Regions from separate parts of the Streptomyces sp. NPDC059679 genome, predicted to be linked through region 3. Evidence: riboswitches for the same ligand, from Rfam matches in the RefSeq annotation. Region 3 holds a riboswitch; each other region holds the start of a gene.

Region 1 (7,835 bases), on a different contig from region 3:
ACGTCCGCCCGGTCGTTGACCGCCAGCAGCTTGCCGTGGCGGCGGCAGGCGTCGGCGAACACCGCGAGATGGTCAAGCTCCTCGCGGGCCTCCATGCCCTTGTCACGCAGCTGGACGATGTCCACTCCCGACCCCAGGACGGCGTCCAGGAACTCCGGCAGATCGCCCTGGCGCCGGCGGGCGTCGGTGCACAGATAGACCCGGGCATCGGCAAGCTGCTCGCGGGCGGTGGTGATGGCCATTGGGACGGCTTTCCCCCTGGATCGGCGGCGTTCCGGCCGCGTGTGGGCGGCGTGTCGGCGGCGTACGGACCGGAGCGGCCGGCCCGTACGCCGCGGGTGGTGATTCAGACGATGACGGTACGGATGGTGCGGTGGGTCAGCGGCGGCTCAGCCGCGGCTCAGACGGCGAGCGCCTGGGCGCGGCGCTTGACCTCGGTGCCGCGATTCTCGTGCAGGGCCTGAGCCGGGGTGCCGGGCAGGCTCGGGTCCGGGGTGAAGAGCCACTCCAGCATCTCCTCGTCGCTGAAGCCGTCGTCCCTCAGCAGCGTCAGGGTGCCCACCAGGCCCTTGACGACCTTTCCGGCACCGATGAACTCGGCGGGGACCTGGAGCACCCGATTCTCGCCACGGCGCACTGCGATCAGCTGACCCTCCTTGACCAGCTGCCGCACGCGCGTCACCTCGACACCGAGCCGTTCGGCGATGTCGGGGAGGGTGAGCCAGGCGGGGACGAGAGCATCGATCTTTGCGTCAATCTCGGTCACGGGACAAGCCTGCCATCTGGGACTGACAGTGGGTAGTCGGGCACCGGGCAAGGCGCCGTCGACACCGCCGTCAGCCGCGCCGCTGCCAAGGTCACCGCAGGGGCGCGCCGAGGGTCACAGGACCGCCGACTTGAGCGGCACCGACGGGTCCGCGGCGAGGGCGCGGTCCAGCCGGGAGCCCTGCTCGATCAGCTTGCGGCCCTGGGCCAGATCGCGCGGACGGCCGACGGCCAGCAGGGCGACCAGCGCCCCGTCGCGCAGCCAGCACACCGACCATGCCGCGCCCTCCGGGTCGCCGCGCCAGACGAGTTCGTCGGCGGCGGCGTGGTGGCCCACGTACTGCACGAAGCGGCCGAACTGCTCGGACCAGAAATACGGCACCGGGTCGTAGACCGAACCGGTGAAATGCGCGGTCCGGCTGCCGACCACATTGGCGGCGACGGTGCGCGGCCCCTGGAGGGCGTTGTCCCAGTGGTGCACCAGCAGCCGCTCGCCGTAGCGCGCGGAAGGGAACGACGCGCAGTCCCCGACGGCGTAGACGTCGGGCGCCGAGGTGCGCAGCTGTTCGTCGGCGGCGACGGACCGGTCCGGGGCCAGCTCGACGCCCGAGCCCGCCAGCCAGCCCGTGGCGGGCCGCGCCCCGATGCCGACGACCACCGCGTCCGCGCTCAGCCGGGCGCCGTCCTGGAGCAGCACCCCCTGCTCGTCCACGGAGGCCACCTGCGCGCCGGTGACCAGCTCGACGCCGTAGTCGGCGTACCAGCCGGCCATGGGGGCGGCGACCTCGGCCGGGAGGGCGCCCGCCAGCGGGCGGTCGGCGGCCTCCACGACGGTCACGGCGCAGCCCGCCTCGCGCGCCGCCGTGGCGAACTCCGCGCCGATCCAGCCCGCCCCGACCACCACGATCTCGCGCTGCCCGGCGAGCACCGGACGCAGCCGCTCCGCGTCGTCGAGCGTGCGCAGCAGATGCACACCGGGCACGCCCTCGCCGCCGGGCAGGGTGATCGGCTCGGCGCCGGTGGCGATCACCAGGACGTCGTACGACACCGGGCCCGACGCGGTCTCCAGCCGCCGCGCGCCGGTGTCCAGGCCGGTCACGGACACCCCGAGCCGCAGCTCGACGCCGAGCGCGGCGAAGTCCACGTCGAAGGCGGAGCCCTCGGCCTTGCCGAGCAGCACGGCCTTGGACAGCGGCGGCCGGTCGTACGGCTGGTGCGCCTCGGCACCGAGCAGCAGGATGCCGCCGGTCCAGCCCTGGTCGCGCAGCGCGACAGCGGTCTGCACCCCGGCCATTCCCGCGCCGACGATCACCACTTGCTGCCCGGTGCCCCCCGGGGACGCCGACTTCGTCGTCTCATCGCTCACACGATCACTGTAGGGCGGCGCACGGGGCGCACCGGAGAACCGACTGACGAGATCTCGGGCACAGGAGCGGCCGGGACCCCGGACCGCCCGGCCGGGCTCGCCCTTCCGGGCAGTTCGGAGCTCGTACTAGGGTTGGCGGGACGAAGCACTCGCGGGAGCCCGACGCAGCGGGCTGAGAGGGAGGCTGAAGCGGCCTCCGACCGTACGAACCTGATCCGGGTCATGCCGGCGAAGGGAGGGGCGTTACGCCCATGCACGCATCTCGCACACCCTCGTGTACGGGGCCGGAGGGGCCGTCGGAGGGGCCGCCGGGCCGGCCGTACGACGCGCTGGTCGTCGGAGGCGGCATCATCGGCCTGGTCACGGCGTGGCGGGCGGCCCGGCGGGGCCTGCGCACCGCCGTCGCCGACCCGGCGCCGGGCGGCGGCGCGGCCCAGGTGGCGGCCGGAATGCTCGCGGCCGTCACCGAGCTCCACTACGGCGAGCAGACGCTGCTCGCCCTCAACCTCGCCTCCGCGCGCCGCTATCCGGAGTTCGTGGCCGAGCTGGAGGAGGCGAGCGGCCAGGACGTCGGCTTCCGCACCTGCGGCACGCTCGCCGTGGCCTTCGACCCCGACGACCGCGCCCACCTGCGCGAGCTCCATGACTTCCAGCGGCGGCTCGGGCTGGAGTCGCAGTGGCTGACAGGGCGCGAATGCCGGCGCCTGGAGCCGATGCTCGCGCCGGGCGTACGCGGGGGCCTGCGCGTCGACGGGGACCACCAGGTCGACCCGCGGCGGCTGGCGGCGGCACTGCTGACCGCGTGCGAGCGGGCCGGCGTGGTCTTCCACCGCGCCCGCGCGGAACGGCTCACGCTCGCGGCGGACCGCGCCACCGGCGTCGAACTCGCCGACGGCACACGGCTGGCGGCCGAGCAAACCGTACTGGCCGCGGGCAGCTTCAGCGGACGGCTCGCGGGCGTCCCCGAGGGCGCGCTGCCCCCCGTACGCCCCGTCAAGGGCCAGGTGCTGCGGCTGCGCGTACCGCCCGCGTACGCACCGTTCCTGTCCCGGACCGTACGGGCCGAGGTGCGCGGCGGACATGTCTATCTGGTGCCGCGCGAGAACGGCGAGCTGGTCGTCGGCGCCACCTCGGAAGAGCTCGGCTGGGACACCACGGTCACCGCGGGCGGCGTCTACGAACTGCTGCGCGACGCGCATGAGCTGGTGCCCGGCATCACCGAGCTGCCGCTCGTCGAGACCCGCGCCGGGCTGCGCCCCGGCTCCCCCGACAACGCGCCGCTGCTCGGCCCCAGCGCGCTGCCCGGCCTGCTCGTGGCCACCGGCCACTACCGCAACGGCGTCCTCCTCACGCCCGTCACGGGCGACGTCATGGCCGAGGTGCTGACGCACGGCGAACTCCCGGACGAGGCCCGGCCGTTCTCCCCGCTGCGCTTCCCGGCCACGCCCATCGGCCCCACCACCCCCGTACCGCAGGAGCAGCCCATATGAGCGCCTCCACGCCCGGCCCGCCCGCCGCCTCCATGACCGTCTCCGTGAACGGTGAGCCCCGCGAGCTCCCCGGCGGCACCACCCTCGACCTGCTGGTCGCGGAGCTGACCCCGGCGCGCTCGGGGGTCGCCGCGGCCGTCAACGAACAGGTCGTCCCGCGCGGCCAGTGGCCCGCCACCCCACTCGGCGACGGAGACCGGGTCGAAGTCCTCACCGCGGTCCAAGGAGGCTGAACCCCAGATGGCCGAGACGATGCACGACACGACGTACGCCACCCCCCTCCGCCCCGAACCGGCACCGGACCCGGACCCGGACCCGCTCACCATCGCGGGCACCGCCTTCTCCTCCCGCCTGATCATGGGCACCGGCGGCGCGCCCAGCCTGGAGGTCATGGAGCGCTCGCTGCTCGCCTCCGGTACGGAGCTGACCACCGTCGCGATGCGCCGCCTGGATCCCACCGTCCAGGGCTCGGTCCTGTCGGTGCTCGACCGGCACGGCATCCGCGTGCTGCCCAACACCGCCGGGTGCTTCACGGCCGGTGAGGCGGTGCTGACCGCCCGGCTGGCGCGGGAGGCGCTGGGCACCGACTGGGTCAAGCTGGAGGTGGTGGCCGACGAGCGCACCCTGCTCCCCGACCCGGTCGAGCTGCTGGACGCCGCCGAGACGCTGGTCGACGACGGTTTCACCGTCCTGCCGTACACCAACGACGACCCGGTCCTGGCCCGCAGGCTGGAGGACGCAGGCTGCGCCGCGATCATGCCGCTGGGCTCCCCCATCGGCTCCGGCCTCGGCATCCGCAATCCGCACAACTTCCAGCTGATCGTCGAGCGCGCCACGGTCCCGGTGATCCTGGACGCGGGGGCGGGCACCGCCTCGGACGCCGCGCTCGCCATGGAGCTGGGCTGCGCGGCGGTGATGCTCGCATCCGCCGTCACCCGTGCCCAGGAGCCCATCCTGATGGCCGAGGCCATGCGGTACGCGGTCCGGGCCGGCCGGCTGGCCCACCGCGCCGGCCGTATCCCGCGCCGCCATTTCGCCCACGCCTCCTCACCCGGGGAGGGGCTGGCCGCGCTGGACCCGGAGCGCCCGGCGTTCGGGTAGGGCGGTGAGCGGTTAGCGTGGTGACATGGGTGGCATGGTGGCCGACCGGATCGAGCGCGAGGTGTACGTCCAAGCGCCCGTCGACCGCGTATGGCGGGTGCTGACGACCCCCGAGCACATCCGCGTCTGGTACGCGTTCGAGGGGTGCGAGATCGACCCGCGCCCCGGCGGGACGCTCCGCTTCCGCTGGGATGAGCAGGGGGAGTTCCACGGCAGGGTGGAGAAGGCGGTGCCGGACGCGCTGTTCCGCTTCCGGCTCGCCAGCGAACCGGACCGCGCCCTCGGCGCGGAACCGGGCGACTCGACCCTGGTGGAGTTCGCGCTCTCCGCCGAGGGCCCCGGCACCCGGCTCCGACTGACCGAGAGCGGCATCCAGGAGCTCGCGGTGCCGGACGCCGCGAAGGCCAAGCACACGGAGTACGCCGCCGCGACCTGGGCCACCGCACTGGAGGAGCTGTCCGCGCTGGCCGCCGCGTCACACAACTAGGGCACGCGCACAACCAGGGCACAGCCAAGACACGAAGGCACCCGCGAGGCACAACAAGGGTGAAGCCGACCCCGCCGCGGCGCCCGGTGTCACCGTTCGGCACCAGTCCCGTGCCCGGGCCTGGCAGGTGAACCCTGCGTGTCGTGTCGGCTCGTAGACTGCTCTCTCGTGGATACGACCCTGCATGACCCCTTGGTCGGACAGCTGCTCGACGGCCGCTACCGCGTCGAGGCGCGCATCGCCGTGGGCGGCATGGCGACGGTCTACCGCGCCGTCGACACGCGGCTCGACCGCGTACTGGCCCTCAAGGTGATGCATCAGTCGCTCGCCACCGACGACGCCTTCGTCGAGCGCTTCATCCGCGAGGCGAAGTCCGTGGCCAGGCTCGCCCACCCCAATGTGGTCGGCGTTTTCGACCAGGGCACCGACGGCTCCCATGTCTATCTCGCGATGGAGTACGTCGCCGGGTGCACGCTGCGCGATGTGCTGCGCGAGCGCGGCGCGCTGCAGCCGCGGGCCGCGCTGGACATCCTGGAGCCGGTGCTTGCCGCGCTCGGGGCGGCGCACCGCGCGGGGTTCGTCCACCGGGACATGAAGCCGGAGAACGTGCTGATCGGCGACGACGGCCGGGTGAAGGTCGCCGACTTCGGGCTGGTCCGGGCCGTGGACACCAACACCAACGCCTCCACCGGCACGCTGCTGGGCACCGTCTCCTATCTCGCGCCCGAGCAGATCGAGCACGGCACGGCCGACACCCGCGCCGATGTCTACGCCTGCGGCGTGATGCTCTACGAGATGCTGACCGGCGCCAAGCCGCACACCGGCACCGTCCCGGCGCAGGTCCTCTATCAGCGGCTGAACGAGGACGTGCCCGCGCCGTCCGCCCTCGCGCCGGGGGTCGCCCCGCAGCTGGACGAGCTGGTCGCCGCGGCCACCGCGCGCGAGCTCGCGCAGCGCCCCGCCGACGCGGTCGAACTGCTCGGCCTCGCGCGGACCGCGCGCGCCGCGCTGACCGACGAACAGCTCGACGCCGTGCCCCCGCAGGCCAAGGCGGACACGCACGACGGCTCCGAGGACCGTACGAGCGTGATCCCGCGCCCGGTCGGCGGTATCGGGGGGCCGGTGCCCGCCGATGAGCAGCAGCTCAATCTCACCAGCAGGCTGGAGCTGCCGCCGCAGCCACCGCAGACCGGTCCTCCCCGGCGGTCCGCCGGCCGCGGCCGGCTGCCGCGCCGCGGGATCGTGACGATCGTGGTCGGGCTGGTGCTCGCACTCGGCCTCGGGGTGGGCATCTGGTACATCAATTCCGGCCAGTTCACCAAGGTGCCCTATGTGCTGGGCAAGTCCGAGGCGGACGCCCGTAAGAAGCTGAAGGACGCCGGGCTCGAGGTGAAGATCACCCGGGAGTTCAGCGATGTCGTGGACAAGGGCGAGGTCATCAAGACCGACCCGGGCGGCGGCAAGCAGATCCGCAACACCGGCACGGTGACGCTCCACATCTCCGACGGGCCGCCGCGCACACAGGTCCCCAATGTCGTGGGCATGCCGCTCAAGGAGGCGAAGCAGCAGATCTCGGACGCGAATCTGACCGTCGGCGAGGTGACCGAGACATTCAGCGACGAGACGCCGCAGGGCGTGGTGCTCGGCACCGACCCGAGGGCCGGGACCACCCGCCGGCCGAACACCCGCGTGGGGATCGAGGTCAGCAGAGGTCCCAAGATCCCCATCCCCGATGTGGTCGGCGAGTCCCAGGACGACGCCCGGTCCGAGCTGACCGAGGCGGGATTCACGGTGGAGATCGCGTCGGAGCGGGTCTTCTCCGACGAGGACAAGGGCTCGGTCGCCGACCAGTCCCCGGCCTCGGACGGGGGCGCCGTGGGCGCCAAGGGCGACAAGGTGACGCTGACCCTGTCCAAGGGCCAGGAGATGATCGAGGTGCCGGACGTCACCGGCATGTCCGAGGACGAAGCCAAGCAGACCCTGGAGGCGGCGGGCTTCGAGGTCGACGTGGACAAGCCGCTGCTGTTCCCCGGCGACACGGTCACCGACCAGTCGGTGGACGGCGGGGACGAGGCGCCCAAGGGCAGCTCCATCACGATCAAGTTCAAGGGCGTCTTCTGAAGGGCGTCCTCTGATGGGCGTCTTCTGAGAGAGCCTTGAGGGGATGTCCCCCGGGCCCGGCGCACGGCCGTCGGGCCCGGACTGGCACCCTGGCCTCGTGAGTACGTCCAAGAACCGCCCCCGCGCCCGCAATCCGGTCGGTGGCCATATCCGTGTGGCCGGCGGCCTGGCCACCATCGGCCTGCCGTACGCCCGCGACATCGGCGCCGAGACCGTCCAGGTCTTCGTCGCCAACCCGCGCGGCTGGGCCACCCCGCACGGTGTGGCGGCGCAGGACGAGAAGTTCCGCGCGGCGTGCGCCGACGAGTCGATCACGGCGTACGTCCACGCCCCCTACCTGATCAACTTCGGCTCGCACAGCGCCGAGACGGCCGAGCGGTCGGTCGACTCGTTGCGCCACTCACTGCGGCGGGGCCGCGCCATCGGCGCGCTGGGCGTCGTCGTCCACACGGGCTCCGCCACCGGCGGCCGACCGCGGCCCAAGGCGATCGCCCAGGTGCGGGAG
Region 2 (7,835 bases), on a different contig from region 3:
CGCTCGGCCGAGCGGCCCCCTGTTCCGCGACGACCGGGAGCCGGAGCGCGGGCCGCGCCGGCCCGCGGCACACCGGCCGACGCCCCCGGACCGCCCCGACGCCATGCCCTCCGGCAGCGCCGCTCAGCCCGGCGATGCGGGCGGCGCCGACCGGACGGGGAGCGCAGACGTGACGAGCGATGCGAAGAAGAAGAGCGCGGGCCGCAATCTGCCCGCCGCGATAGGGGTGGGCGTCGGCCTCGGCGCGCTGGTCGTCGCCTCGCTCTTCATCTACAAGCCGGTGTTCATCGGCGTCATAGCGGTCGCGGTGGTCGTCGGCCTGTGGGAGCTGACCTCGCGGCTGGCCGAGCGCAAGGACATCCACGTCCCGCTGGTGCCGCTCGCCGTGGGCGGCGTCGCCATGGTGGTCGCCGGTTATGTGCGCGGTGCGGAGGGCGCGTGGGTGGCCGTCGCGCTGACCGCCCTGGCGGTGCTCGTCTGGCGGATGACCGAGCCGCCCGAGAACTACCTCAGGGATGTCACGGCCGGCGTCTTCGCGGCCTTCTATGTGCCGTTCCTGGCCAGCTTTGTCGCACTCATGACCGCGGCCGACGACGGGCCGCGGCGGGTGCTCGTCTTCATGCTGCTGACCGTGGTCAGCGACACCGGTGCGTACGCGGTCGGCTGGCGCTTCGGCCGCCACAAGCTCGCGCCGCGCATCAGCCCCGGCAAGACCCGCGAGGGGCTGCTGGGCGCGATCGCCTTCGCGATGGTCGCGGGCGCGCTGTCCATGCAGTACCTGATCAAGGACGGCGCATGGTGGCAGGGGCTGCTCCTCGGGCTCGCCGTCGCGGTCAGCGCGACCCTCGGCGACCTCGGCGAGTCCATGATCAAGCGTGACCTGGGCATCAAGGACATGGGCAAGCTGCTGCCCGGCCACGGCGGGATCATGGACCGGCTGGACTCCCTGCTGCCCACCGCGCCCGTGGTCTGGCTGCTGATGGTGGTCTTCGTGGGCGGCGGCTGACCGGCCCCACGCCCCGGCCGTTACGGCCTCGTGCCACGCGTGGTACGAGGCCGTACGCACGTCTGCGACACTGGTTGAACCATGCCCAAGCCCGGAGAACTCACATTCGTCGCGCCGCGCGGAGCCAAGAAGCCCCCGCGGCATCTCGCCGACCTCTCGCCCGCCGAGCGCCGCGAGGCCGTCGCCGCCCTCGGCGAGAAGCCCTTCCGGGCCGGCCAGGTGTCGCGCCACTACTTCGCCCACTACAGCCACGACCCGGCCCAGTGGACCGACATCCCGGCCGCCGCGCGCGAGAAGCTGGCGGCCGGGCTGCTGCCGGACCTGATGAGCGTGGTGCGCCACATCAGCTGCGACGACGACACCACCCGTAAGACCCTGTGGCGGCTGTTCGACGGCACGCTCGTGGAGTCCGTGCTGATGCGCTACCCGGACCGGGTCACCATGTGCATCAGCTCCCAGGCGGGCTGCGGCATGAACTGCCCGTTCTGCGCCACCGGCCAGGCGGGCCTGGACCGCAATCTGTCCACCGCCGAGATCGTCCACCAGATCGTCGACGGGATGCGGGCGCTGCGCGACGGTGAGATCCCCGGTGGTCCGGCGCGGCTGTCCAACATCGTCTTCATGGGCATGGGCGAGCCGCTTGCCAACTACAACCGTGTCGTCGGCGCCATCCGCAGGCTGACCGACCCGGAGCCGGACGGCCTCGGCCTGTCCCAGCGCGGCATCACCGTCTCGACCGTCGGGCTGGTGCCGGCGATGCTGCGGTTCGCCGACGAGGGCTTCAAATGCCGTCTCGCGGTGTCGCTGCACGCGCCCGACGACGAGCTGCGCGACACCCTCGTCCCGGTCAACACCCGCTGGAAGGTCCGCGAGGTTCTGGACGCCGCGTGGGAGTACGCGGAGAAGTCGGGTCGTCGCGTCTCCATCGAGTACGCCCTGATCAGGGACATCAACGACCAGGCATGGCGGGCCGACCTGCTGGGTCGGCTGCTCAAGGGCCGCCGGGTGCACGTCAATCTGATCCCGCTCAACCCGACGCCCGGCTCCAAGTGGACCGCGTCCAGGCCCGAGGACGAGAAGGCGTTCGTGGCCGCCCTGGAGGCGCACGGCGTGCCCGTGACCGTCCGGGACACCCGGGGGCAGGAGATCGACGGGGCGTGCGGGCAGCTGGCGGCGGCGGAGCGTTGAGGGCCGGCTGATACGGTGCCCTGGCACCACCTCGTGCGTACATCCACATCTCGTACAAGTGAACATTCCGACAGGGGAGCGCGAACAGCGCTGAGAGTGCGGCTCGGCCGCAGACCCTCGGACCTGATCCGGGTCATACCGGCGTAGGGAGTCAGCCTCATATGAACAGCCGTCTTCGGCATGCCGTCGCCGCCGCCCTCTTCGGCTCGCTCGGCCTCACCACGCTCGTCGCCTGCGGCGAGGACTCCGGCTCCGCCAAAGGCTCCGGCTCCAAGACCGTGAAGCTGGTCTCGCACGACTCGTTCGCCGCGTCCAAGGCCGTGCTGAAGGAGTTCACCCGGCAGACCGGCTACAAGGTGCAGATCCTGCCGGGCGGCGACGCCGGGGCGGCCGTCAACCAGGCGATACTCTCCAAATCACATCCCCAGGGCGACGTTTTCTTCGGGGTCGACAACACCCTGCTCTCCCGCGCGCTCGACAACGACCTGTTCGCCCCCTATCAGGCCAAGGGCCTGGACAAGGTCCCGGCGGCCCTCCAGCTCGACGCGGCCGAGCACCGTGTCACCCCGGTCGACTTCGGCGACATCTGCGTCAACTACGACCGCAAGTACTTCGCCGACAAGAAGCTGGCCCCGCCGAAGACCCTCGACGACCTGACCAAGCCCGCCTACAAGAACCTTCTGGTCACCGAGAACGCGGCCACCTCCTCGCCCGGCCTCGCGTTTCTGCTGGGCACGGCCGCCCGGTACGGCGACGACGGCTGGCAGGGCTACTGGAAGAAGCTCAGGGCCAACGGCGTCGAGGTCGTCGACGGCTGGGAGCAGGCGTACTACGACCGCTTCTCCGGTTCGGCGGGCGGCGCCAAGGGCGACCGGCCGCTGGTCGTCTCGTACGCCTCCAGCCCGCCCGCCGAGGTCGTCGACGCCAAGCCGCGGCCCGCGCAGGCCCCTACGGGGGTCGCGACGGGAACCTGCTTCCGGCAGGTGGAATTCGCCGGACTGTTGAAGGGTGCTTCGAACACCAAGGGCGGCAAGGCGCTGCTGGACTTTCTGCTGACCAAGCGTTTCCAGGAGGACGTGCCGCTCAACATGTACGTCAACCCGGCCCGCGAGGACGCGAAGCTGCCCGAGCTGTTCACGAAGTACGGCGTGAAGATCGCCGACTCGGCCACCCTGGCCCCCCGGAAGATCGCCAAGAACCGTGACCAGTGGGTCAAGGCATGGTCCTCGCTCGTCCTGTAAAGCGACGTGAGCGCCCCGCCGCCGCGCCGGAGGAGGCGAAGGAGCGCACCGGGCGGCGGCGCGCGCGGCTGCGCGGGGCGGCGCTGCGGCTGGCCCTGATGGCCGTGCCCGCCGCCTTCTTCGCGCTGTTCTTCCTCTATCCGGTGGCCGCCATCGTCACCCGCGGGCTGCGCGTCGACGGCCAGTGGCGGCTGGGCCGCATCGGCGACGTGCTCACCGACCCGGCCGTCCTGGACATCCTGTGGTTCACCGGCTGGCAGGCCGCCGCCTCCACCGCCCTGACGCTGGCGGTCGCGCTGCCCGGCGCGTATGTCTTCGCCCGCTTCACCTTCCCCGGCAAGCGGCTGCTGCGAGCCGTGGTGACCGTCCCCTTCGTCCTGCCGACCGTCGTCGCGGGCTCGGCGTTCCTGGCCCTGCTCGGCCACGGCGGGCTGCTGGACAGCCTGTGGGGGGTGCGGCTCGACACCTCCGTATGGGCGATCCTCCTCGCGCACGTCTTCTTCAACTACGCGGTGGTGGTACGGACCGTCGGCGGGCTGTGGGCGCAGCTCGACCCGCGGCAGGAGGAGGCCGCGCGGGTGCTCGGCGCGAGCCGCCTGGCCGCGTGGCGGCGGGTGACGCTGCCGGCGCTGGCGCCCGCCGTGGCGGCCGCGGCGTTGATGGTCTTCCTGTTCACCTTCACCTCCTTCGGCGTCATCCAGATCCTCGGCGGCCCCCGGTACGCCACCCTGGAGGTCGCGATCTACCGGGAGACCGCCCAGCTGCTCGACCTGCCGACCGCCGCCGTGCTGACGCTGGTCCAGTTCGCGGCCGTGGCCGCGGTCCTGGCCCTGCACGCGTGGACCGTACGGCGCCGCGAGGGCGCCCTGAAGCTGGTCGCCCCCGAACAGACCGCGCGCCGCCCCCAGGGCGCGGCCCAATGGGCGCTGCTGTGGGGTGTGCTCGCCGTCGTGGCGCTGCTGATCCTGCTGCCGCTCGCGGTCCTGGTCGAACGGTCCCTGGACGCCCCCGGCGGCTACGGACTCGACTACTACCGTGCCCTCCAGTCGGTGGCGGACAGCGGCGGGACGTTTTTCGTCGCCCCTATGGACGCCGTTTGGAACTCCCTGCGCTACGCCGCCGTCGCGACCGTCTTCGCGGTCGTCGTGGGCGGCTTGGCGGCGGCCGCCCTGACCATCCCGAGTGAGCCAAAGGGCGCGCCGCCCGCGCCGCAGGCGCTGAATGACGCCGTGAAAGCGACGAGACCAAGGGAGCGAGGGCTCGTATCGATATGCGGCTGGCGCCGCGCGCGCGAGCGCAGTGTCGAGGAGCGTCGACACCGGACCCGAGCGCCCGGAGGCGAACCGAGGGTCATCAGGAAGGCGGGCAGACTGGTACGGGGCTTCGACGCGCTGCTGATGCTGCCGCTCGGCACCTCCGCCGTCACCGTCGGCTTCGGCTTTCTCATCGCTCTGGACGAGCCGCCGCTGGACCTGCGCGCCTCATGGATCCTCGTACCGCTCGCGCAGGCCCTGGTGGGCGTGCCCTTCGTCGTACGGACCATGCTGCCCGTGCTGCGCGCGGTGGACCACCGGCTGCGTGAGGCGGCGGCCGTGCTCGGCGCGTCCCCGCTGCGGGCCTGGCGGGAGGTGGACCTGCCACTGGTCGCGCGGGCCCTCGGGGTCGCGGCGGGCTTCGCCTTCGCCGTCTCGCTCGGCGAGTTCGGGGCGACGGTGTTCATCGCCAGGCCCGACCACCCGACCCTCCCGGTCGCTGTCGCCCGCTTCCTCGGCCGGGCCGGGCAGCTCAACTACGGCCAGGCCATGGCCCTGAGCACGATTCTGATGCTGGTGTGCGCGGGCTCCCTGCTGGTACTGGAGCGGATCCGCACCGACCGTTCGGGGGAGTTCTGATGACGCTGCTGCGACTGGACGAGGTGACGGTCCGCTACGGCGAGCGGGCGGCGCTGGACGCCGTGGACCTCCAGGTCGCCGAGCACGAGACGGTGTCGGTGCTGGGGCCCAGCGGCGGCGGCAAGTCCACGCTGCTGCGCGTGGTGGCGGGCCTGGAACGGGCCCACACCGGCCGGGTGTGGCTGGCCGGGCGGGACCAGACGGGGGTGCCCGCCCACCGGCGCGGCGTGGGCCTGATGTTCCAGGACCACCAGCTCTTCCCGCAGCGTGACGTGGGCGGCAACGTCGCCATCGGGCTGCGCATGCGCAAGGTGGCGCGCGCCGAGGCGGAGCGCCGGGTCGCCGAACTGCTGGAACTGGTCGGCCTGCCGGGCGCGCAGCGCCGCGCGATCGCCTCGCTGTCCGGCGGCGAGCAGCAGCGGGTCGCGCTGGCCCGTGCCCTGGCCCCGCGGCCCGAGCTGCTGATGCTGGACGAACCACTGGGCCAGCTCGACCGTGGGCTGCGGGAGCGGCTGGTGGTCGAACTGCGCCAACTTTTCGGCGAACTGGGCACCACGGTCCTCGCGGTCACCCACGACCAGGGAGAGGCGTTCGCGCTCGCGGACCGGGTGCTGGTGATGGACGGCGGGCGCATCGCGCAGACCGGCACCCCGCTGGAGGTTTGGCAGCGGCCCGCCACCGAGTTCGTCGCCCGCTTCCTCGGCTTCGACAACCTGGTTGACGCCACCGTGCACGGCGAGAGCGCCGACACCCGCTGGGGCAAGCTGCCCGTGCCCGACGGCACCCCGCCCGGGCCGTGCCGGCTGCTGGTCCGCCCGGCCGGGGTGCGGCTCACCGCTCCCGAGAAGGGCCTGCCCTGCACGGTGGCGGCGCGCACCTTCCGCGGCGACCGCGTGGCCCTCGTCCTCCAACCGGCGGGCGCGCCGCGCCTGGAGGCGACGTGCGCGCTGCGGGACGCGCCGAAGGAGGGGGAGCGGGTCGGCGTCGCTTTCGACGCGGACGACGTGGTGGTGCTGGGCGCGGGCTCGTAACCACGCGGGGCGTCACCCACGCGTGGCGTCACCCACGCGGGGCGGTGTTCTCGCGTGGAGCGGCGTCGCGGGGCGGCGGAGCTGCGGATCAGCGGTGAGCGGGTCGCGCGCCCCGCGTCCTGGGAGCTGTCGGCCTACCGCATCGTGCAGGAGGCGCTGACCAACGGGGGCTGACGCCGCCACATCAGCGGCGTGGCGGTCATCAGCACACTCACGGCGATCACCCGTGAGTGCCACGGGACCAGCGCAAGCTCCGCGGCCGCACAGCGGATCAGCACCGCTCCGGTGGCCCAGGGGTGGGCGGGGGCGTCGGCCCAGGCGCGCGTCCGCCGTCCGTGGAAGGCGCGCATGGCGCCGTTCTTCGTACCGCGGTGGCGGGCCGCGTCACCGTACGGGTTGATACTCGGGCCCCGTCTTCCGTCCACGGCGTGACCCCTTGTCACACCACGGCGTGATGCCGGAGTTACCTCCTGCGTGTGACGCGGCGGGGCAGGGTCGTTCGTAGCCTCGGGCCGTATGACCGAGCAGCCACGCGGGATGCCGCGCACCCTCGTGATCACCAATGACTTTCCGCCGCGCCAGGGTGGCATCGAGACCTTCGTCCAGGCCATGACCAGCCGCTTCCCACCGGAGGCTGTCGTCGTCTACACCTCGTCCGAGCCGGGCGGGGCCCCGTACGACGCCGGCCTGCCCCACCCCGTCGTCCGCGACGGGGCGCGCACACTGCTGCCCACCCGGCGCGCCACCAGCCGCGCGGTGGAGCTGGCCCGTCGCCACCGCTGCGACAGCGTGTGGTTCGGCGCCGCCGCGCCCCTGGGGCTGATGGCCGGGCGGCTGCGCCGTGAGGCGGGGGTGCGCCGGATCGTCGCCACCACGCACGGCCACGAGGTGTGGTGGGCCCGCACCCCGGGAACCCGCGCGCTGCTGCGCCGCATCGGGGCCGGGGCGGACACCGTGACCTACCTGGGAGCCGCCACCCGCGCGCCCGTCGCCGCCGCCCTGGGGTCCGCCGCCGCGGCCCGGATGACCCGGCTCGTCCCCGGAGTCGACACCTCCGTCTTCCGCCCCGGGCTCGACGCGCGGATCGTACGCGAGCGCCACCGGCTCGCCGGCCGACAGGTGATCCTGTGCGCCGCCCGGCTCGTCCGGCGCAAGGGCCAGGACGCGCTGATCCGGGCCCTGCCGCTGGTGCGCCGGGCCGTGCCCGGGGCCGTTCTGCTGCTGGTCGGCGACGGCTCGTACGCGTACGGGCTGCGCCGGCTCGCCGACGCGCACGGCGTCAGGGACGCCGTGGTCTTCGCGGGCGGGGTGCGGCACCGCGCGATGCCGTCCTATTACGCCGCCGCCGACGTCTTCGCGATGCCGTGCCGCACCCGCAAGGGCGGCCTGGAGGTCGAGGGCCTGGGCATCGTCTTCCTGGAGGCGGCCGCCGCCGGGCTGCCGGTGCTCGCCGGGGACTCCGGCGGCGCGCCGGACG
Region 3 (5,125 bases):
TCCGTCGGGCTGTACGCGCTGGACGCGGGCCAGACCGATCCACAGCAGCCGCACGGCCAGGACGAGGTGTACCTGGTGGTGAGCGGGCGGGCGTCGATCACGGTGGGCATGGAGACCACACAGGTGGCGCGCGGCAGCGTCGTGTACGTACCGGCCGGTGTGGCGCACAAGTTCCACCACATCACGGAGGACCTGCGGGTCATGGTGGTCTTCTCCCCGCCGGAGAGCTGATTCTCCGACTGGGAGCTGATGCGCCCGCCCCGCGTCCCGTAGGGGTTCGGTCAGGGGAGGACGGGGGACGCGGGGCCTGTGTTGGCTTGTCGGCCGTCCTAGCATCGAAGGCGGGGGATGCGGGCCGGCACAGACGCTGTCGGTCCGGACCGACTCGCTCAGCGAAGAAAGCAGGGACCGACGTGGCGACGAAGGGCATATTTCAGGGCTTGCCGTGGTGGGTGACATGGGTCGCAGTTCCGATCCTCGTGCTGGCCGTGTTCGGCGGGCTGATCATGAGCGTGGTCGGCTTCGTCGTCGGTCTGGTCTTCAAGGCCCTGCTGCTGGTGGCGCTCGTCGCCGGTCTGATCTACCTCGTGCGGAAGTTCAGCTCGTCCTCGTCGTCCCGCGGCGACTGGTGACCCCGCGCGGCGGCTGCGCCGCCGCGGGCCTCACGTACGCCACAGACCGCGGCCGCGTCGTCGCGCGCCGCGGGTACACCGCGGGTCTCGGGTACGCCGCGTGGGGGATACGCGCGTTCCAAACCTCAGCTTGACGGCACCGTTCCGGTTAGAGTTCGAGTGCTCGACGTCTCCCGTTCCGGGCGTCTGCCTCGCAACACACCCCGGGGGTGCCTGTTGACGAAAGCAATCATGGCCGCGGCCGGTGAACCGGCTCCGAACTCCCACGTCATAGGCCGGCGCCGCCCCGCCCGGCCCGGCGAGCGGATGCGCCCGCCCGCGCCGATTTTCTTGATCGCAGCCGCGCGAACAGCCGCGGCAACTCTGGCCATTTCCAGTCCCTCACATGAGGCAAACCGACTCCGCCCCGCAGTCGAGTCGCTACGCTCCAGAGTCGGCCGAGATATCAGCACCCTCTCAATCCCTATCAATATCTGAAAATTCACTTCTTATGGCCCGCTGGAGCTAGGCGGACCATGGCGTCAAGAGGCCAGGCCGTTCAAACCTGGCCATTCGCAATCAACTCGGGGCGGCGAACGATGCGTGACATGCGCGACACAGTCCAGGCAGAAGTGACGATGACCTTCCTGGTCTCCCAGGACCTCTCCTTCCGGATCCCGGTCGAGCTGTCCTACGACAGCAGCGACCCGTACGCAGTCGAGATCACCTTCCATCTGCCCGGCGACGCGCCCGTCAGCTGGGCCTTCGCCCGGGAGTTGCTATTGGACGGATTGAGCAAACCCTCGGGCGAGGGCGATGTGCGCATCGCCCCCGCCTCACCGGAGGGGCTTTCGGACGTCTTCATCAGGCTCCAAGTGGGGGCCGAGCGGGCGCTGTTCCGGGCCGGCGCCGCCCCGCTGGTGGCCTTCCTGGACCGTACGGACCGGGTGGTTCCGTTCGGCCAGGAGCAGGCGGCCTGCGATCCGGTCGGCGACCTGGACGCGGAGCTCGACCGGATCCTCGCGGAGGACCGGTACGCCGGCTAGCGCGTCAGCGCCCGCGCGCCCGGCGCCGCCGTCCGCGTCCGCCCCGGCCCCCGTGGCCCCCCTGCTCCGCGCCGCCCTGTGGCGCGCGGTCCGCGGAGACCACGAGCGCGGCGAGCGCGGTGGTCACCGGCACCGAGGCGACGAGGCCGATGCTGCCCACGAGCGTCCGTACGATCTCCTCCGCGACGATCTCGCTCGTCGCCACCGCCCCCACTCCGCTGTCCGCGATCGAGAACAGGAGCAGCAGCGGCAGCGAGGCGCCCGCGTACGCGAGGACCAGGGTGTTCACGACGGACGCGATATGGTCCCGCCCGATGCGCATCGCGGCCGCGTACAGCTTGCGCCAGCCCGCCGTGGGGTCCGCCTCCCTGAGCTCCCACACCGCGGAGGTCTGGGTGACGGTCACGTCGTCCAGCACCCCCAAAGACCCGATGATCACCCCGGCCAGCAGCAGACCGCGGATCTCGATATTCGGATAGAGGCCGTGGACCAGCCCCGTCTGGTCGTCGGTGTTGCCCGTCAGGCTGGCCCAGCCGATGAACAGCGAGCCCAGCAGGCCGATCAGCAGCAGTGAGATGAGCGTGCCGAGCACGGCGACCGATGTACGCGCCGTCAGCCCATGGCACATGTACAGCGCGATGAGCATGATCGCGCTGCCCCCCACGATCGCGACGACCAGCGGGTTGGAGCCGTCGAGGATCGCCGGGAGGATGAACAGCGTCAGCACCCCGAAGCTGACCGCGAGCGCCACCAGCGCGAAGACGCCGCGCAGCCGCCCGACGACCACGACCGCGAGCGCGAACAGCCCGGCGAGCAGCGCCATGGGCAGCGCCCGGTCGACGTCCGAGACGGAGTACTGCAGATTCTTGGGTGCCTTGGGCGCGTACGCCAGCTTCAGCTTCTGACCGGCGTCGTACTTGCGGGACGCGTTCGGCTGGACGATTTCTTCAAAGGTGCGGCCTTTGTCCTTGCCAGAGGTGACCTCGATGGTCGCCTTCTCGCAGATGGTGTCCTTGCCGGATCCGCCGGCCGCGCCCGCCGCGTTCTCCTGGCCGGCGGCATCCTGACCCGGCTCGGTGGGCTGCTGCGGCTGGGCGTTGACGTCGGCGCAGTTGACCTCCTCGACCTTCACCACCCGCCCGGCCACGGTCTGCTGGTCGAAGCCGAGCCCGCTGCGCTCATGGGCCTTGTGGTCGGGCGTACCGCCCGGCCACAGCACGATCAGCCCGGCGACGACGGCCGCCGCGAAGGGGATGAGGACGGCCGCGATGACCTTGCGCAGATGGGCGGAGACAGGCGTGGCCGGGCCGTGGCTGTGCGAATGTCCGGGCGCATGGCTCTCCTGCGATGTCGAGGTCACCGTCAGATCATCGCAAGAGCGAGGGCCCTCTGTTCAGCGCCGCCGGACAACCGTTAGCGTGGGTGACACCTTTGCAATCGCGGGAGCTCGGAGCACCGGGCTGAGAGGGCGCTGATTGTGTCGGCCCGGGGAGGAACTCCCGGGCCCCATGCTGCGCCGACCGCTGAACCTGTTACCGGGTAATGCCGGCGTAGGGAGTGGGTCTCAATGACTCTGCAGGATGCACGCACGCCCGAAATGCGCGAGTTCGGCTGGCATAAGGGATATGTCACAGGCTCGCGACCGGACCTCCAGGTCCCGGTCCGCCGAGTGCACCTCACCAATGGCCAGGACGTCACGCTGTACGACACCTCCGGCCCGTACACCGACCCCCAGATCGAGACAGATGTCCGCCGCGGCCTCGCGCCGCTGCGGCAGAACTGGATCCTCGCCCGCGGCGACACCGAAGAGTACGCGGGCCGCCCCGTCCGCCCAGAGGACGACGGCATCAAGCACACCGCGCCGCGCGGCGGGCTGCGCAACCTCGACGCGGTCTTCCCTGGCCGCCCCCGCCAGCCCCGCCGGGGCCGGGACGGCGCCGCCGTGACCCAGCTCGCGTATGCGCGCCAGGGCGAGATCACCGCGGAGATGGAGTACGTGGCGCTCCGCGAGAATGTCTCCCCCGAGGTGGTCCGCGAGGAGATCGCGGCCGGCCGGGCGGTCCTCCCGGCCAACGTCAACCACCCGGAGATCGAGCCGATGATCATCGGCAAGCGATTCCTGGTGAAGGTCAACGCCAACATCGGCAACTCCGCCGTCACCTCCTCCATCGAGGAGGAGGTCGAGAAGATGACCTGGGCGACCCGCTGGGGCGCCGACACGGTCATGGACCTCTCCACCGGCCGCAATATCCACACCACCCGCGAGTGGGTGCTGCGCAACTCCCCCGTCCCCATCGGCACGGTGCCGCTCTACCAGGCGCTGGAGAAGGTCGACGGCAAGGCTGAGGAGCTGACCTGGGAGATCTACAAGGACACCGTCATCGAACAGGCCGAGCAGGGCGTCGACTACATGACGGTGCACGCGGGCGTACGACTGCCGTACGTCCCGCTGACCGCCCGCCGCAAGACCGGCATCGTCTCGCGCGGCGGCTCCATCATGGCGGCGTGGTGCCTGGCCCACCACAAGGAGTCGTTCCTCTATACCCACTTCGAGGAGCTCTGCGAGATCCTCGCCGCGTACGACGTCACCTACTCGCTGGGCGACGGACTGCGCCCCGGCTCGATCGCCGACGCCAACGACGAGGCGCAGTTCGCGGAGTTGCGCACGCTCGGCGAACTCAACCGGATCGCCAAGCGGCACGACGTCCAGACGATGATCGAGGGCCCGGGCCATGTCCCGATGCACAAGATCAAGGAGAACATCGACCTCCAGCAGGAGATCTGCGAGGAGGCCCCCTTCTACACCCTCGGCCCGCTCACCACCGATATCGCCCCCGCCTACGACCACATCACCTCGGGCATCGGCGCGGCGATGATCGCCTGGTGGGGCACGGCGATGCTCTGCTACGTCACGCCGAAGGAGCACCTGGGCCTGCCCGACCGCGACGACGTCAAGACCGGCGTCATCACGTACAAGATCGCCGCCCACGCGGCCGATCTCGCCAAGGGCCACCCCGGCGCCCAGGAGTGGGACGACGCCCTGTCCGACGCCCGCTTCGAATTCCGCTGGGAGGACCAGTTCAACCTGGCCCTCGACCCGGACACGGCCCGCTCCTTCCACGATGAGACGCTGCCGGCGGAACCGGCGAAGACGGCGCACTTCTGCTCCATGTGCGGGCCGAAGTTCTGCTCGATGAAGATCAGCAGAAGCATCACAGAGCAGTTCGGCGGCGACGCCGACGCGACGCCTGAGGAGATCGAGGCGGGAATGCTCAAGAAGTCCAAGGAGTTCGCTGAGGCGGGCAACCGCGTCTATCTGCCGATCGCCGACTGATCCCGAGCCGCGCTGCGCGCTGCGGGCTTTTTCGTCAGTGGACAAGCCCGCAGCGCTTCGCGCCCCAGGCGCACTCCCCGGCGGTTCCGTCGCAAACTCAACTGGACGGCGTGACCGGGGACCACATGCCGAGC

What was found. Region 3 has a riboswitch for thiamine pyrophosphate ahead of thiC (phosphomethylpyrimidine synthase ThiC). Riboswitches for the same ligand answer to the same signal wherever they lie in the genome.
Region 1: it holds a riboswitch for thiamine pyrophosphate, as region 3 does, so the genes downstream of both, thiO (glycine oxidase ThiO) here and thiC (phosphomethylpyrimidine synthase ThiC) in region 3, are expected to answer to the same signal.
Region 2: it holds a riboswitch for thiamine pyrophosphate, as region 3 does, so the genes downstream of both, ACFV2X_RS34550 (thiamine ABC transporter substrate binding subunit) here and thiC (phosphomethylpyrimidine synthase ThiC) in region 3, are expected to answer to the same signal.

The regions. Positions count from the first base shown of each region.
Region 1 covers NZ_JBHWES010000052.1:32,705-40,539, forward strand. Annotated here, with positions in the region: gene thiE (thiamine phosphate synthase) at 1-236, opposite strand, end outside; gene ACFV2X_RS39005 (Rv2175c family DNA-binding protein) at 401-766, opposite strand; gene ACFV2X_RS39010 (NAD(P)/FAD-dependent oxidoreductase) at 881-2,131, opposite strand; TPP riboswitch at 2,273-2,386, shown strand; gene thiO (glycine oxidase ThiO) at 2,383-3,621, shown strand; gene thiS (sulfur carrier protein ThiS) at 3,654-3,854, shown strand; gene ACFV2X_RS39025 (thiazole synthase) at 3,874-4,722, shown strand; gene ACFV2X_RS39030 (SRPBCC domain-containing protein) at 4,748-5,209, shown strand; gene pknB (Stk1 family PASTA domain-containing Ser/Thr kinase) at 5,378-7,330, shown strand; gene ACFV2X_RS39040 (deoxyribonuclease IV) at 7,374-7,835, shown strand, end outside.
Region 2 covers NZ_JBHWES010000043.1:3,741-11,575, reverse strand. Annotated here, with positions in the region: gene ACFV2X_RS34560 (phosphatidate cytidylyltransferase) at 1-1,006, shown strand, start outside; gene rlmN (23S rRNA (adenine(2503)-C(2))-methyltransferase RlmN) at 1,088-2,194, shown strand; TPP riboswitch at 2,257-2,361, shown strand; gene ACFV2X_RS34550 (thiamine ABC transporter substrate binding subunit) at 2,356-3,435, shown strand; gene ACFV2X_RS34545 (ABC transporter permease) at 3,534-5,327, shown strand; gene ACFV2X_RS34540 (ABC transporter ATP-binding protein) at 5,327-6,358, shown strand; gene ACFV2X_RS34535 (hypothetical protein) at 6,493-6,783, opposite strand; gene ACFV2X_RS34530 (glycosyltransferase family 4 protein) at 6,896-7,835, shown strand, end outside.
Region 3 covers NZ_JBHWES010000103.1:74-5,198, reverse strand. Annotated here, with positions in the region: gene ACFV2X_RS51650 (cupin domain-containing protein) at 1-231, shown strand, start outside; gene ACFV2X_RS51645 (DUF5326 family protein) at 414-632, shown strand; gene ACFV2X_RS51640 (SsgA family sporulation/cell division regulator) at 1,220-1,657, shown strand; gene ACFV2X_RS51635 (YibE/F family protein) at 1,662-3,017, opposite strand; TPP riboswitch at 3,087-3,231, shown strand; gene thiC (phosphomethylpyrimidine synthase ThiC) at 3,225-4,991, shown strand; partial or broken gene ACFV2X_RS51625 (GNAT family N-acetyltransferase) at 5,089-5,125, opposite strand, start outside.